DNA from 2 places in the Microbacterium sp. NPDC058269 genome. Region 1 is predicted to be linked to the other one. Evidence: predicted binding sites of a transcription regulator. Region 1 holds the regulator's gene; the other holds the start of a gene.
What was found. Region 1 encodes LexA, which represses DNA repair genes until DNA is damaged. Its sites were predicted from a motif close to TCGAACANNTGTTCGA; they were not measured.
Positions count from the first base shown of each region.

Region 2: a site for LexA is predicted at 4,938-4,953, ahead of recA (recombinase RecA). Genes of this name have one in related genera too.

Region 1 is NZ_JBHVXT010000002.1:1,041,208-1,048,284, forward strand. It holds gene ACFVWL_RS13400 (DUF2510 domain-containing protein) at 1-16, opposite strand, end outside; gene ftsE (cell division ATP-binding protein FtsE) at 199-1,293, shown strand; gene ftsX (permease-like cell division protein FtsX) at 1,290-2,204, shown strand; gene smpB (SsrA-binding protein SmpB) at 2,268-2,744, shown strand; gene ACFVWL_RS13420 (S9 family peptidase) at 2,800-4,665, opposite strand; gene lexA (transcriptional repressor LexA) at 4,755-5,441, opposite strand; gene ACFVWL_RS13430 (LysM peptidoglycan-binding domain-containing protein) at 5,731-6,099, shown strand; gene ACFVWL_RS13435 (histidinol-phosphate transaminase) at 6,182-7,077, shown strand, end outside.
Region 2 is NZ_JBHVXT010000003.1:198,362-205,438, reverse strand. It holds gene ACFVWL_RS14585 (dihydrofolate reductase family protein) at 1-280, opposite strand, end outside; gene miaA (tRNA (adenosine(37)-N6)-dimethylallyltransferase MiaA) at 317-1,228, opposite strand; gene miaB (tRNA (N6-isopentenyl adenosine(37)-C2)-methylthiotransferase MiaB) at 1,225-2,772, opposite strand; gene ACFVWL_RS14570 (regulatory protein RecX) at 2,822-3,691, opposite strand; gene recA (recombinase RecA) at 3,691-4,740, opposite strand; gene ACFVWL_RS14560 (DUF3046 domain-containing protein) at 5,009-5,233, opposite strand; gene ACFVWL_RS14555 (helix-turn-helix domain-containing protein) at 5,252-5,560, opposite strand; gene ACFVWL_RS14550 (CinA family protein) at 5,702-6,187, opposite strand; gene pgsA (CDP-diacylglycerol--glycerol-3-phosphate 3-phosphatidyltransferase) at 6,184-6,759, opposite strand; gene ACFVWL_RS14540 (DNA translocase FtsK 4TM domain-containing protein) at 6,759-7,077, opposite strand, start outside.

The sequences.
Region 1 (7,077 bases):
CTGCGGGCGTTGTCATGGCTCCCCCTTGAAAGTATTCGGCGGCCGCTTCCTGCAGCCGACATCTTCATGTATAGCAGTGGCGTGCGACGCGGCAGTGGCCGGCGGACGGGAGCGATCACCGCCGGTCCGCAGGACGGAAGCGTCGTGCGGGGTGTCGCTCGCGGCCAGGCGAGGGCCCGCGCTTAGGCTCGTAGCGCCATGATTCGGTTCGAGAACGTCACGAAACGCTACCGCGGGACGTCGAAGCCCGCCCTCTCCGGTGTCGACTTCGAAGTGCAACGCGGGGAGTTCGTCTTCCTCGTCGGAGCCTCGGGTTCCGGCAAGTCCTCCTGTCTGCGCCTGATTCTGCGCGAAGACGTCCCCACATCGGGGCGGGTCGCGGTGCTCGGGAGGGATCTGCGCGCGCTCGCGAACCGCAAGGTGCCGTACTTCCGCCGCCATATCGGATCGGTCTTCCAGGACTTCCGGCTGCTGCCGTCGAAGACCGTGTACCAGAACGTCGCGTTCACGCTTCAGGTGACGGGTTCGTCGCGCGGCTTCATCCAGCAGGCCGTGCCGGAGGCCCTCGCGCTCGTGGGTCTCGACGGCAAGCAGAAGCGGATGCCCCACGAGCTCTCGGGCGGTGAGCAGCAGCGCGTGGCCATCGCGCGCGCTCTCGTCAACCGTCCTCAGGTCCTGCTCGCCGATGAGCCGACCGGAAACCTCGATCCTGCGACATCGGTCGACATCATGCAGCTGCTCGCCCGGATCAACGCGGGCGGCACCACCGTGTTGATGGCCACGCACGAAGCCGGCTTCGTCGACCAGATGCAGCGCCGGGTGATCGAACTCCGCGACGGAGAGATGGTCCGCGATGAGGTGCACGGCGGCTACGGCGACACCTCGAACATCCCACGTCTCGTCCCGGAGGAGGTGCGTGGTGCGGCAGCAGCGGCTGCGCTCACCGCCGTGCAGGAGGTGCAGCGTCAGACGGCCGATCTCTCGGTGGTGCGCGCGGCCCTCGCCGAGGAGCTCACTCAGCGCAAGGCAGCCGCCGCCTCCGTCGACCGCGACGGGGAGACCGTGGTTCCTCCGGCCCCGCGCACGGTCGAGCCGCCGGAGCCCGCACGTGCGCCGGAAATCGACGCCGCCTCGAACACCGTGGAGCCTCCCGCGGTCGTGGAACCGCCGGCGGTGATCCGTCCGCGAACTCACCCGATCACTCTGCCGACGGTCGATGTCGCCGAGCTCGGTGTCGCCGATCGTCTCGGACTCTCCGACGAAGACGACGAGGAAGTGGGCCCGACCTCATGAGAATCGGACTCATCCTGACCGAGGCCCTGGGTGGGCTGCGGCGGAACATCTCGATGGTGATCTCCGTCGTGCTCGTCACCTTCGTCTCCTTGACATTCGTAGGCGCCGCGATCCTCATGCAGGGGCAGATCGGCGTCATGCGCGGCTACTGGGCCGAGCGCGCCCAGGTGGCGGTGTACATGTGCTCCGCGGTCTCGGAATCCGAGACGTGTCTCGACGGCGCGGCGAGCGAGGAGCAGGTCGCCGCCGTCCGCGCACAACTCGAGGGCGACGCGCTCAAGCCGCTCATCAGCTCGATGACGTTCGACACCAAGGAAGAGACGTACGCCAAGCTCGTCGATCAGCTCGGCGCGGACCAGGCGAGCGTGCTCACGCCCGACCAGGCCTTCGAGGTGTTCTTCGTCACCATGAAGGACCCGGGTCAGTCTCAGGTGCTCGCCGAGGCCTTCAGCGGACAAGCCGGCGTCGAGCAGGTCAAGGACCAGCTGCAGTACCTGGAGCCGCTGTTCTCCGCGTTGACCGTGGCGACCTACATCGCGGTGGGAATCGCCGTGCTCATGCTCATCGCGGCCACTCTGCTGATCGGCACGACCATCCGGCTGTCGGCGTATGCGAGGCGCAAGGAGATCGGCATCATGCGCCTGGTCGGAGCGTCCAACCGCTTCATCCAGACGCCGTTCGTCCTGGAGGGCGTCTTCGCCGCCTTCCTCGGCTCGGCTCTGGCCAGCGCTGCGGTCGTCGCCGGTGTGCACTTCGGAGTGAACGGCTACCTGCGCGGGAGGGTTCCGTTCATCACGACCTGGGTGACGATGCAGGACGCGGCCCTGGTGGTCCCCGTCCTGATCGGCATCGGCGTGATCCTCGCCGCGCTCTCCGCCGGGTTCGCGATCCGACGCTGGCTGCGTACCTGATAGCCTGAAAGGCTGCTCGGTCGGAACGATCGATCGGGCTCATCACGGCAACAGGAGAGCATCATGCCCAGGGAACGCGGAGAGAAGGTCGTCGCGACCAATCGTCGCGCACGTCACGACTACACGATCGAGAAGTCGTACGAAGCGGGGATGGTGCTCACCGGCACCGAGGTCAAGTCGCTGCGCCAGGGTCGAGCCAACCTCAGTGACGGCTACGCGTTCGTCAAGGGCAACGAGGTGTTCCTCGACTCGGTGCACATCCCCGAGTACTCGCAGGGGCACTGGACGAACCACTCGGCCAAGCGCATCCGCAAGCTGCTGCTGCACCGCGAGGAGATCGCGAAGATCGCACACGCGGTCTCGGCCGGGGGATACACCCTGATCCCGCTGAAGCTCTACTTCTCCGACGGTCGCGCCAAGGTCGAGATCGCCCTGGCGAAGGGCAAGCGCGAATACGACAAGCGGCAGACCCTGCGCGAGCGTCAGGATACTCGCGAGGCCGATCGCGCCATGAGGCTGCGCAACCGCGTGGGGGAGTAGCCTCCGCCCGTCACGAGGCGACCCCTCGCGACGCCGCCCCTCGCGACGCGGCCCCTCACAGGCGCGGTTCGAAGCCGAAGACGCGGCCGAGGAAGGTCAGCTCGCGCTCGAGGGCGTCGACGATGGTGTCCCCGCTTCGGAAACCGTGTCCCTCGGCGGGATACAGCACGTACTCGTGGTCGATGCCACGTGCCGCGAGTGCGTCGCGGATCGCCTCGGACTGCGACGGAGGGACGACCCGGTCCTCCCCGCCCTGCAGGAGCAGCACGGGGACCGCGATGCGGTCGGTGTGCGTGAGCGGCGAACGCTCGATGTACAGCTGCTCGTACTCGGGGAGCGGGCCGACCAGACCGTCGATGTACGACGCCTCGAAGTCGTGGGTCTCTGCTGCCAGCATTCGCAGGTCGGCCACCCCGTAGCGGCTGATCCCTGCCGCGAAGGTGCCCCCGCGGACCAGCGCCGACAGCACCGTCCACCCGCCGGCCGATCCGCCGCGGATCGCGATGCGGTCGGGGTCGGCGAGTCCGGCGTCCGCGAGGCCCCGGGCTGCGGCGATCACATCGTCGACGTCGACCACGCCCCACTGTCCGTCGAGACGTTCGCGGTACTCGCGGCCGTAGCCGGTGGATCCGCCGTAGTTCACGTCGAGCACGCCGATTCCCCGGCTCGTGTAGAACGCGATCGCCGCTGATGCCGCGCCGGTCACGTGTGCCGTCGGTCCACCGTGCACCAGCACGATGTAGGGCGGGAGCTCGTCGTCGGACACCGTCGTCTCCGGGTTGGCGGGTGGATAGGCGAACGCGTGCACCGCGCCATGGGGGCCGTCGATCTCGATCGGCATCGCGGCGGGCATCCACAGCGGGTCGACCGGATCGCCGCCGCGCACCGCGACGACCTCTCCCGAGCCGACGTCGACGCACCACAGGCCGGCCGCCGCGCGTGAGCCGTTCCCGGAGACGAGCACGCGGGTGCCGTCGACGGCGTCGATGCTCACGTGGCCATCACCCGGGAGGTCGATCACGCTCACACCGCCGTCGGCGTCGATCATGACGACCTCGTCGCGTCCGTTGGTGCGGACGGCGACGATACGGCCGTCTTCGAGCGGCTGATACCAGCGGTTCCCGAGCACCCAGAGCCCGTAGCCCGTGTCGGCCTCGGAAGGGGCGTGTGGCCGCGCCGGGCCGGCGGCGACCACTCCGTCGAGGGCGACGAGGTGCAGGGCCCACCGACCTTCGGGGTCGTCGGCGAAGACCAGTTCCGTGTCACTGAGCCACTCCGGCTGCAGAGCCGCCCGGGAGGGAATCGTGTGCGGCGTCCCGCCGTCGACGCGGACGACCTGCACCCGCGCGCCCTCCCACGGCATCCGTCCCCGGTCCCAGGCGACCCATGAGACACGCGTCCCGTCGGGGGAGAGGGCGGGATGGGCGAAGAACCCGTCCCCTTGGACGACCACCTTGATCGCGGAGGCGTCCTCGGCGGCGGACCCGTCGAGCGGGATCTCGACGATCGCGCGGAGATGCGGCGTGGTCGAGAGGTCTTCGCGCACGGCCAGCAGTCGACCGTTCTGCACACGCAGACCTCCATGGGAGGGACCCGGCGCCGTGAGGGCGGTCAGGTCGCCTCCGCGGGTCAGACGACGGACCCGCTGGTCTCCTGCGTCGACGAAGTACAGGGTGCCGCGGTCATCGGCCGTCCAGGACCCTCCGCCGTACTCGTGCACGCGCGAGCGCGCATTCCAGGGGGCGGGGAGGATCTCGGCACCGGAGGAGCTCCGTACCGTCACCCGACCCTTCTCGGCCGGCACCGACTCGCCCCACCAGATCTCGGTGCCGACGAAGCGGGCACCGTCGATGCGCGGAGAGGAAGCGGCGACAGAGGCCGCGGAGAAGGGTGAGGGCCATGAACCGTAGGGCGACGACATGCTTCGAGCCTATGGGCCCAGGTGCCGCGTGCGCATACATCGAAGGCCCTCCCGGTATCCCGGGAGGGCCTTCGTCGTGTTGTCGAGCGTCAGACCGCGCGGAGCACGGCCACGATCTTGCCAAGGATCACGGACTCATCGCCGAGGATGGGCTCGAACGCGGAGTTGCGGGGAAGCAGCCAGGTGTGGCCGTCGCGTCGGCGCAGCACCTTCACCGTGGCCTCGCCGTCGAGCATCGCGGCGACGATCTCGCCGTTCTCCGCGCTGTTCTGGGAGCGCACGACGACCCAGTCGCCGTCGCAGATCGCGGCGTCGATCATCGACTCGCCGGAGACTTTGAGCATGAACAGATCACCCTTGCCCACCAGCTGGCGGGGGAGCGGGAAGATCTCCTCGACCTGCTGATCGGCGGTGATCGGCACGCCGGCCGCGATGCGTCCGACGAGAGGGACGAGCGCGGCGTCGCCGACGGGGGTCGCCACGTCTGCGGGGTTCTCGGTGCTGGCGCCGGGCAGGTCGATGAGCACTTCCATCGCCCTCGTCTTCCCGGGGTCGCGACGCAGGTAGCCGCTGAGTTCGAGCTGCCCGAGCTGGTGGGTGACGCTGGAGAGGGACTTGAGGCCTACCGCGTCGCCGATCTCGCGCATGCTCGGCGGGTAGCCGTGGTGCGCGATCGAGTTCTGGATGACCTCGAGGATCGCCATCTGCTTCGGGCTGAGGCTCTTCCGGCGACGCGTGCGCGGTGCCTCCGACTCGGGTGCGGAGTTCTCGCTCATGGTGCTCCTTAGGTGCGTGTTCCGACGTCCCTCTTCGAATGTCGGAGGCCCGTGGTGGGGTGTCCTTATCGAAACCGTATCCGAGAATCGGGCCGATCTGGAAGATCTGTTCGAGCGTGTCGGCCTATTTCCCGGTGTGGTTTCGAAGAATACTTGACAGATGTTCGAACTCGAAGATATATTCGGTACGTAGCTTCGCATTCACGGCTCCCGGCCGAGACGGGAATGCGAACGCTACGCCAACTTCCCCGGCAGCCTCACCGTTCCGGGACAGGCTAAGGAGCACCACATGAGCAGCATCGGCTTCAGCACCGCAGCAGTCATCCCGGCGTCGCCCCGTCCTTCGACGCGACTCCGACTGACGACGCGTGGTCGCGCCGTGCTGCTCGCCTTCGCTTCCGTGCCCCTCGCGATCGGCATCGCCTTCGCCGCTCTCAGCGGCGGCAGTGCGATCGCCTCGGGCGCAGACACGGCCGCCGTCAGTGTCGAGACCGTGACGGTCATGCCCGGAGACACTCTTTGGTCGATCGCCACCGGTGTCGCCCCCGAAGCCGATCCTCGCGACGTCATCGGGGAGATCAGCCGCATGAACCTGCTGCGCGGCGGTGAGCTCCAGGTCGGCCAGACGCTGGCCATCCCGGCTCAGTATGTGAACTGATCCGGATGTGAACTGATCCGGCCGTGGCGTCACCGCAGCAACTTTGCGTCATCGAGTCGGGGTGCCGCTTAACATGGGAAGGGTGACCCTCTCCCTCAACGATCTTCCGCTACGTGACGATCTTCGCGGACTGACGCCGTACGGCGCTCCGCAGGCGCCGCTTCCCATCGCGCTCAACGTGAACGAGAACACGCATCCGATCCCCGATGCGGTGGCGAGCGACATCCTCGACGATATCGCCGTCGCGATCCGTGATGTCAATCGGTATCCCGACCGAGAGTTCACCACCCTCCGCGAGTCTTTCGCCGAGTACCTGGGGCACGGGCTCACGCCCGAGCAGATCTGGGCCGGCAACGGGTCCAACGAGGTGCTCCAGCACATCCTCCAGGCGTTCGGCGGGCCAGGGCGTACCGCGTTCGGATTCGCGCCGACGTACTCGATGTACCCGCTGATCGCGCAGGGGACCGGGGCACGCTGGGTCGCCGGCACCCGTCAGTCTGACTACACGATCACTCCTGAGGAGGCAGCCGAGCAGGTGCGGGCGGCCGATCCTGACGTGGTGATCCTCTGCTCTCCCAATAACCCGACCGGCACCCCGCTCGGTCTCGACGTGATCGACGCCGTGTACGACGCGGCCAGGGGTATCGTGATCGTCGACGAGGCATATCAGGAGTTCGCGCCGCGCGACGCGGTCTCCGCCCTGACGCTGCTCGAAGGACGACCGCGGCTCGCAGTGTCGCGCACGATGAGCAAGGCCTTCGCCTTCGCCGGGGCGCGCGTCGGCTATCTCGCGGCCGACCCGGCGTTCATCGACGCGCTGCGACTGGTGCGGCTGCCCTATCACCTGAGCGCCCTCACCCAGGCGGCGGCCGTCGCAGCGCTGCGCAACGCAGACGTGATGCTCGGGATGGTCGAGGAGATCGTCGAACAGCGCGACCGCATCACGGCGACACTCGAAGCGCTCGGGTACCACCCCCA
Region 2 (7,077 bases), on a different contig from region 1:
CGGCCTGGGTCAGCCGCACATCGGCACCTGCCGGCAGCTCGAGCTCACGATGTGTGAACACCCACGTGGGCTGGGTGTACCCCCAACGGCCCTCCTCGTGTCGCATCACCCACTCGTACGTCGAGGCGCCCATCGCCAGAGCGCCGATGTTCCTCTCGAAGCCGGTGTACGCCATCGGCCCGTCCTGGTCGATGTCCTGCGTGAGCAGCCAATCCAGCGAGTGCTCCTCAGTCGCGATGAAACCGTCGAGGCTGGACGCGGTGTAGAAGTGGGTCGTCATCCGGACAGCATCGCAGCGGCCACCGACATCGAGAGATCAGTCGTGCAGGAGCGCGGCGGCCTCCGCCGGGGCATCCCACCATTCCAGATCGGGATAGCGCTTGAACCAGGACACCTGGCGACGGGCATAGCGTCTCGTCAGTGCCTGCGTCTGCGCGACAGCCTCACTCTGGGTGAGGCCTCCATCGAGCTGGGCCAGTGCCTGCGCATAGCCGATCGCACGCGGTGCCGTCCCGCCGCGCTCCAGACCGCGTGCACGAAGCTGGGTCACTTCGTCGAGGAGGCCCCCGGCCCACATGCGCTCGACTCTGGCATCGAGTCTCTCGACGAGGGCTGCGCGCTCGATGTGGAGGCCGATGAGGCGCGTGCGCGGGTTCCACAGGACGGGCTGCTCCGGGAGCGCGGCCCCATGCGTCGCGCTGCCCTGCTCGAGGACTTCGAGTGCACGGAGGACACGACGCGGATTGCGGGGGTCGACACGGGCAGCGGCTTCGGGATCGAGACTGCGCAGCCGTTCGAGCAGTTCCGCGGAACCGTGAGCGTCGAGTTCTCGCTCGAGACGTTCGCGCAGTTCGGGGTCACGCGGAGGGAACCGGAAGTCGTACACGACACTCGACACGTAGAGGCCGGAGCCACCGACGAGGATCGCATCTCCGCCTCGACGGTGGATGTCCTCGACCGCAGCGCGTGCCCGGGGTTGATACCAGGCGACCGCGGCGTCCTCATCGACATCGAGCACATCGAAGAGATGATGCGGGATGCCTCGCCGCTCCGCGAGGGGCACCTTCGCGGTGCCGACGTCCATTCCTCGATACAGCTGCATGGCGTCGGCGTTCACGATCTCTGCCGGGTTTCCCCGCGTACGCAGATCCTCGGCCAGACTTATCGCGAGATCACTCTTGCCGGTCCCGGTCGCCCCGACTATCGCCCAGAGGCGCGGTTCGGTCACACGCCGACACGCAATGTGGGCAGGCCGAGCGAGATCGCCTTCGGTCCGCCGTCGCCAGACGGAGCAGGGACCGCACAGGATTCAGACTGCGCGCGATCCCAGGCATCACCGCCGCGTGTGCGACGGATCTTCAGGGGTGCCCCCTTCGGGTCGTCGGCAAGCAGATGGAACGGGGCACCGTGAGTGACGGTCACGGTGACGACATCGCCAGGCCGAGGGAGCTGCGACCCCGGAGTCACCTCGAAGTGCACGAGCCGGTTGTCTTCGGCGCGACCCGTGAGGCGGTGGGTCTCGGTGTCCTTCTTGCCCTCGCCGGTCGAGACAAGAACCTCGATCTCACGACCCACCTGCTTCTGGTTCTCCTCCAGAGAGATGCGTTCTTGAAGAGCGATCAGACGGTTGTAGCGCGCCTGCACGATCTCCTTGGGAACCTGATCCTCCATCGTCGCGGCAGGAGTACCCTCGCGGATCGAGTACTGGAATGTGAATGCACTGGAGAAGCGAGCCTGCTCGACGACCCGCATCGTGTCTTCGAAGTCTTCGTCGGTCTCACCGGGGAAGCCGACGATGATGTCGGTCGTGATGGCGGCGTTCGGGATACGGTCACGAACACGGTCGAGTATCCCGAGGAACCGCTCGCCGCGGTAGGAGCGGCGCATCGCCTTGAGGATGCGGTCACTCCCGGACTGCAGCGGCATATGCAGCTGCGGCATCACGTTCGGCGTCTCGGCCATGGCAGCGATCACATCGTCGGTGAACGCCGCGGGATGGGGACTCGTGAATCGGATCCGCTCCAGCCCTTCGATCTCTCCGGCGGCACGCAGGAGCTTTCCGAACGCCTGACGATCGCCGAACTCGACCCCGTAGGAGTTCACATTCTGTCCGAGGAGCGTGACCTCGATCGCGCCGTCCTCGACCAGGAGGCGGATCTCGTTCAGGATGTCGCCAGGACGACGGTCCTTCTCCTTGCCGCGCAGACTCGGCACGATGCAGAATGTGCAGGTGTTGTTGCATCCGACCGAGATCGACACCCAACCGCTGTGAGCGGAGTCGCGCTTGGTCGGCAGAGTGGAGGGGAACACCTCGAGCGACTCGAGGATCTCGAGCTCGGCGTCGCCATTGTGTCGCGCGCGCTCGAGCAGCCCCGGGAGCGAGCCCATGTTGTGCGTGCCGAACACCACGTCGACCCACGGCGCCTTGTCGAGGACCGCCTGTTTGTCCATCTGCGCGAGGCAGCCGCCGACCGCGATCTGCATGCCGTCCTTGCGACGCTTGACCGAAGCGAGGTGCCCGAGCGTGCCGTAGAGCTTGCCCGCGGCGTTGTCGCGCACGGCGCAGGTGTTGATGATCACCACGTCGGCCTCGGCGCCGTCGACTGCTCGCACGTAACCCGCGCTCTCCAACGACCCCGAGAGACGCTCGGAGTCATGCACGTTCATCTGGCACCCAAAGGTGCGTACTTCGTACGATCGCTGTCGTCCGTCGTCGTCGACGGCTGCCGACGACGCGCCGATGATCGTCGGTTCGCTGCGCGGGATAGTCATGATCACCCCATTGTACGAGCCGTTGCCAGGCAGGTGCGGCGACGCGGCATCAGTCGGAATCGACGAACCGGACACCAGAGGTGGATCCGCCGAAGGATGTCTCCCCCAGAGCCGCCTTCGCGGCTTTCATCGCGACGGCTCCGTTGTAGCCGCGTCGTGAGAGCTGGCCGACCAGTCGGCGGAGCGCCGTGTCGTGGTCGAGCCGACTCATCGACCGCGCCTTGCCGCGAGCGAACTCGAGCGCGCGCTCGTCGTCATCGTCCGGGAGCTCATCGAGAGCACCGTCGATCACGTCGCCTGGAATGCCGCGCTGCGAAAGCGCGCGGGACAGTGCGACTCTTCCCTGCCCCTTTCGCTCGACACCCGATGTCACCAGCACTCCGGCGAGGGCCGCATCATCGAGATAGCCTCGACGGCAGAAGTCGTCGATCACATCGTCGATCACGCCGCTGTCGAGACCGACACCCCTCAGCACCTGCCGCGCCTCCGAGACGGACAGCGACCGAGCCCGCAGCTTGCGCACGAGTGATTCTTCAGCGGTGATGCGGACCTCATCGGACGACGGTGCCTCGTCGCGGATGTCGTCACTCGACCCGTCCGAGAGCGCGCGGAGACGAGGAGCGGACTGCGCCGGGTGAGACGCCGCCGTGGCGGAGCTGCCCCTCGCCCCTCGCGCGGGGTGACGCTCGCTGGGAGTACCCGGATCGGAAGCGTCGACGCCCGAGGGCCCGCTGGGAGGAGCATCCCAGGTCGTACGCCAGACCGCTGCATCGTCGGTACGTGGGGAAGGCGCCTTCGTCGACCGCGTGCCCTCCGAAAGCTGGGTCGGCGGAACGTCGGCGGGCTTCTTCGAAACTCCACCGAAGAGGGGGATGATGGGGGCGATCCGATCCGGATCGCCCCCACGGGAGTCGTTCATCAGGCCGGACGACGCTCGGCGAGCTCGTCAGCAGCCGCCGGCACAGCGGCCGCGCCACCGATGCCGAGCTTCTGCTTGATCTGCGTCTCGATCGCCAGTGCGATATCGGGGTTGTTGAGCAGGAACGTTCGCGCATTCTCCTTGCCCTGGCCCAGCTGGTCTCCGTCGTAGGTGTACCACGACCCCGACTTCTTGACGATGGCGTGCTCGACGCCGAAGTCGATCAGGCTGCCTTCGCGTGAGATACCGACGCCATAAAGGATGTCGAACTCCGCCTGCTTGAAGGGCGGCGCCATCTTGTTCTTCACGACCTTGACCCTGGTACGGTTACCGACTGCGTCGGTGCCATCCTTGAGCGTCTCGATACGGCGAATGTCCATGCGGACCGACGCATAGAACTTCAGCGCCTTACCACCGGCGGTGGTTTCGGGCGAGCCGAAGAAGACGCCGATCTTCTCGCGAAGCTGGTTGATGAAGATCATCGTGGTGTTGGTCTGGTTCAGGCCACCGGTGAGCTTACGCAACGCCTGCGACATGAGTCGCGCCTGCAGACCGACGTGCGAGTCGCCCATCTCGCCCTCGATCTCGGCACGAGGCACGAGCGCCGCTACGGAGTCGATGACGATGAGGTCGATGGCCCCCGAGCGCACGAGCATGTCGGCGATCTCGAGTGCCTGCTCACCGGTATCGGGCTGCGAGACGAGGAGCGCATCGATGTCGACACCGAGCTTCGCAGCGTAGTCGGGGTCGAGCGCGTGCTCAGCGTCGATGAACGCGGCGATGCCACCGGCGCGCTGGGCGTTCGCGATCGCGTGCAGGGTGAGGGTCGTCTTACCCGAGGACTCCGGCCCGTAGATCTCGACGATTCGACCACGCGGGAGTCCTCCGACGCCGAGGGCGACGTCGAGGGCGATGGAGCCGGTGGGGATGACGGCCACGGGGGCGCGCTCATCGCTGCCCAGCCGCATGACCGAGCCCTTTCCGAACTGGCGGTCGATCTGGGCGAGGGCGGTCTCGAGGGACTTCTCGCGGTCGGCGGGTGATGGCATGATGTGCTCCTTCTGCGCGCGTGATGCCGCCTGTAGGCTGTCGCGGCTCTCCCGGTTGGGAGAAACTCTCCGACAAGGCGTAATGGCTTTTCGGCTTGTTCTCCACCGTAGGAGAGGCCACCGACATCGACGTGGCGAGCTCACATACCGTGCAGAACAGACTCTCTGAACCACTTGTGCAGAAGACTACGCCCGCTTCGAACAGATCTTCGACGACACGCCGAGAATCTCCTATCGTGTCCCGTAGGAATCGACATCGACGCGCGGGTCAGCGACCGCGCGGCTCCTGCCTGCCGACACCATGTCGCCTGTCGTCGGGCACGTCCATCTCGGCGCACAGCGCCAACCAGATATCACGCGGCGGCGTGCCGTCCGCCAACGCCTCGATGGCCGTGCGGCCGCCGACGGCACTGAGTCCGAGGTCGTTCACCAAGGAAGAAGCACGCGCCTGGAACTCGTCATCGACGGCGCGGAAGAACTCGCTACGACGCATCGCTTCCCTGGCCGGGGATCAGTGCAGCGAGAGCTGGGGCTCGATCGACGCCACGAGGTCGTCGGGCACGACGTCCGGGAAGACCTGGATGCCCTCCAGCACGGAGATGCGATCTCCGACTTCGCGCATGATCGTCGAGATGGGAACGTCGAGAGCGTCAGCGACGGATGCGAGGATCTCGCTCGAAGCTTCTTTCTGCCCGCGTTCGACCTCACTGAGGTAGCCGAGCGCAACCGACGCCTTGCTTGCGACCTGCCGGAGCGTGCGCCCCTTCTGCAGGCGGAAGTCCCTCAGCACATCGCCGATTTCCTGTCGTACAAGAATCATCGGAACCTCCTCCCCATGTGATCGTTCGAGGTCTCCCCCGATGAGACAGCCAGTCTAGTACTCCTGGCATGCACAGAATCTACCCCTGCACTCTGTGGTTTAAGTGTGAGCACATCAGACGTAACCAACGCCGAGGCGTCACTATTCCGACAGCATCGCGAGCAGCTCGTCGAGTGCCGCTGCGACTGTCTGGGCGCGGATCGATCCCCGTTCCCCGGTGAAACGGAACGCCGTCGTCCGGGATGCCTCCGGTGTCACGATCCCGATGTGCACGGTGCCGACTGGCTGCCCGTCCGGGGAATCCGGTCCTGCTATCCCCGTCGTCGATACTCCGACATCGGCAGGCTGGCCGTCCACGCCGACGACGCGTCTCACCCCGTCCGCCATCTGCAACGCGACCTGCGGATGCACAGGGCCATGCGCGGCGAGGAGATCCGCATCGACCCCCAGAACGGAGGCCTTGACCGGCGTCGCGTACGCCACCACCCCGCCGAGCAGCACGGTGGACGCGCCGGGAACCGCGACGAGATCAGCGCACAGAGCGCCTCCGGTCAGCGATTCGGCGACGCCGAGCTTCCATCCACGCCGGCCCAGCACCGCGAGGACAGAGGCGGCCGCCTCGCTCACGACTTCCGGCGCGAGCCGCGAACCTGGGCCACGATGTAGTCGATGCCGCTCGCGACGGTGAGCACCAGGACGATGAGCATGAGGATGAAGGTGATCAGCGTCCAGGCATCGAGGCCGACGAGGTAATGCAGCGGAAGCAGCGCCCAGCCGAGGGCCACACCCTGGAATGCGGTCTTGATCTTGCCCATCCATGCCGCCGCGACGACATGCTCGCTGGCCACCATGAGCCGGTGGATCGTGATCCCCCACTCGCGCACCAGGATGATCACGACGATCCACCAGTTGACCTCGCCCAGGATGGCGAGTCCGATGAACCCGGCGCCGGTGAGCATCTTGTCGGCGATGGGATCCCAGAGCTTGCCGAAGTCGCTCACGATGTCGTACTTGCGCGCGAGGTAGCCGTCGACCCAGTCCGTGGATATTCCGACGATGAAGATGATCGCGGCCACCCACCGTAGGCCGGGCTCGGCAAAACCGTAGGTGCCGCCCAGGAGGAGCAGGACGAAGAAGATGACCGCCAGCGGGATGCGCGCGACGGTGATGGCGTTGGGAAGCTGCCGAGGGATGGCCATCAGTCGCGTCCCGTCAGGCCCCAGGCGTCTTCATCGCCCTCGACCTCCACCTCGGGAAGCCCGTCGTACTGGGCCGCGATCGGATCATGCGTCTGCGGCAGGGCCGGAGCAGGCGGAGCCGGAGGTGCAGCGGACGCTGCCGGCGACGCCGGCACATCGTCTCCTCGGAGCTTCGCCATCACCTGCGGGAGCTGCTCGGCCGTGGCCAGCACGTCGCGCGCCTTGGATCCCTCGGACGGACCGACGATCTCACGCGACTCCAACAGATCCATGAGGCGCCCGGCCTTCGCGAAGCCGACACGAAGCTTGCGCTGGAGC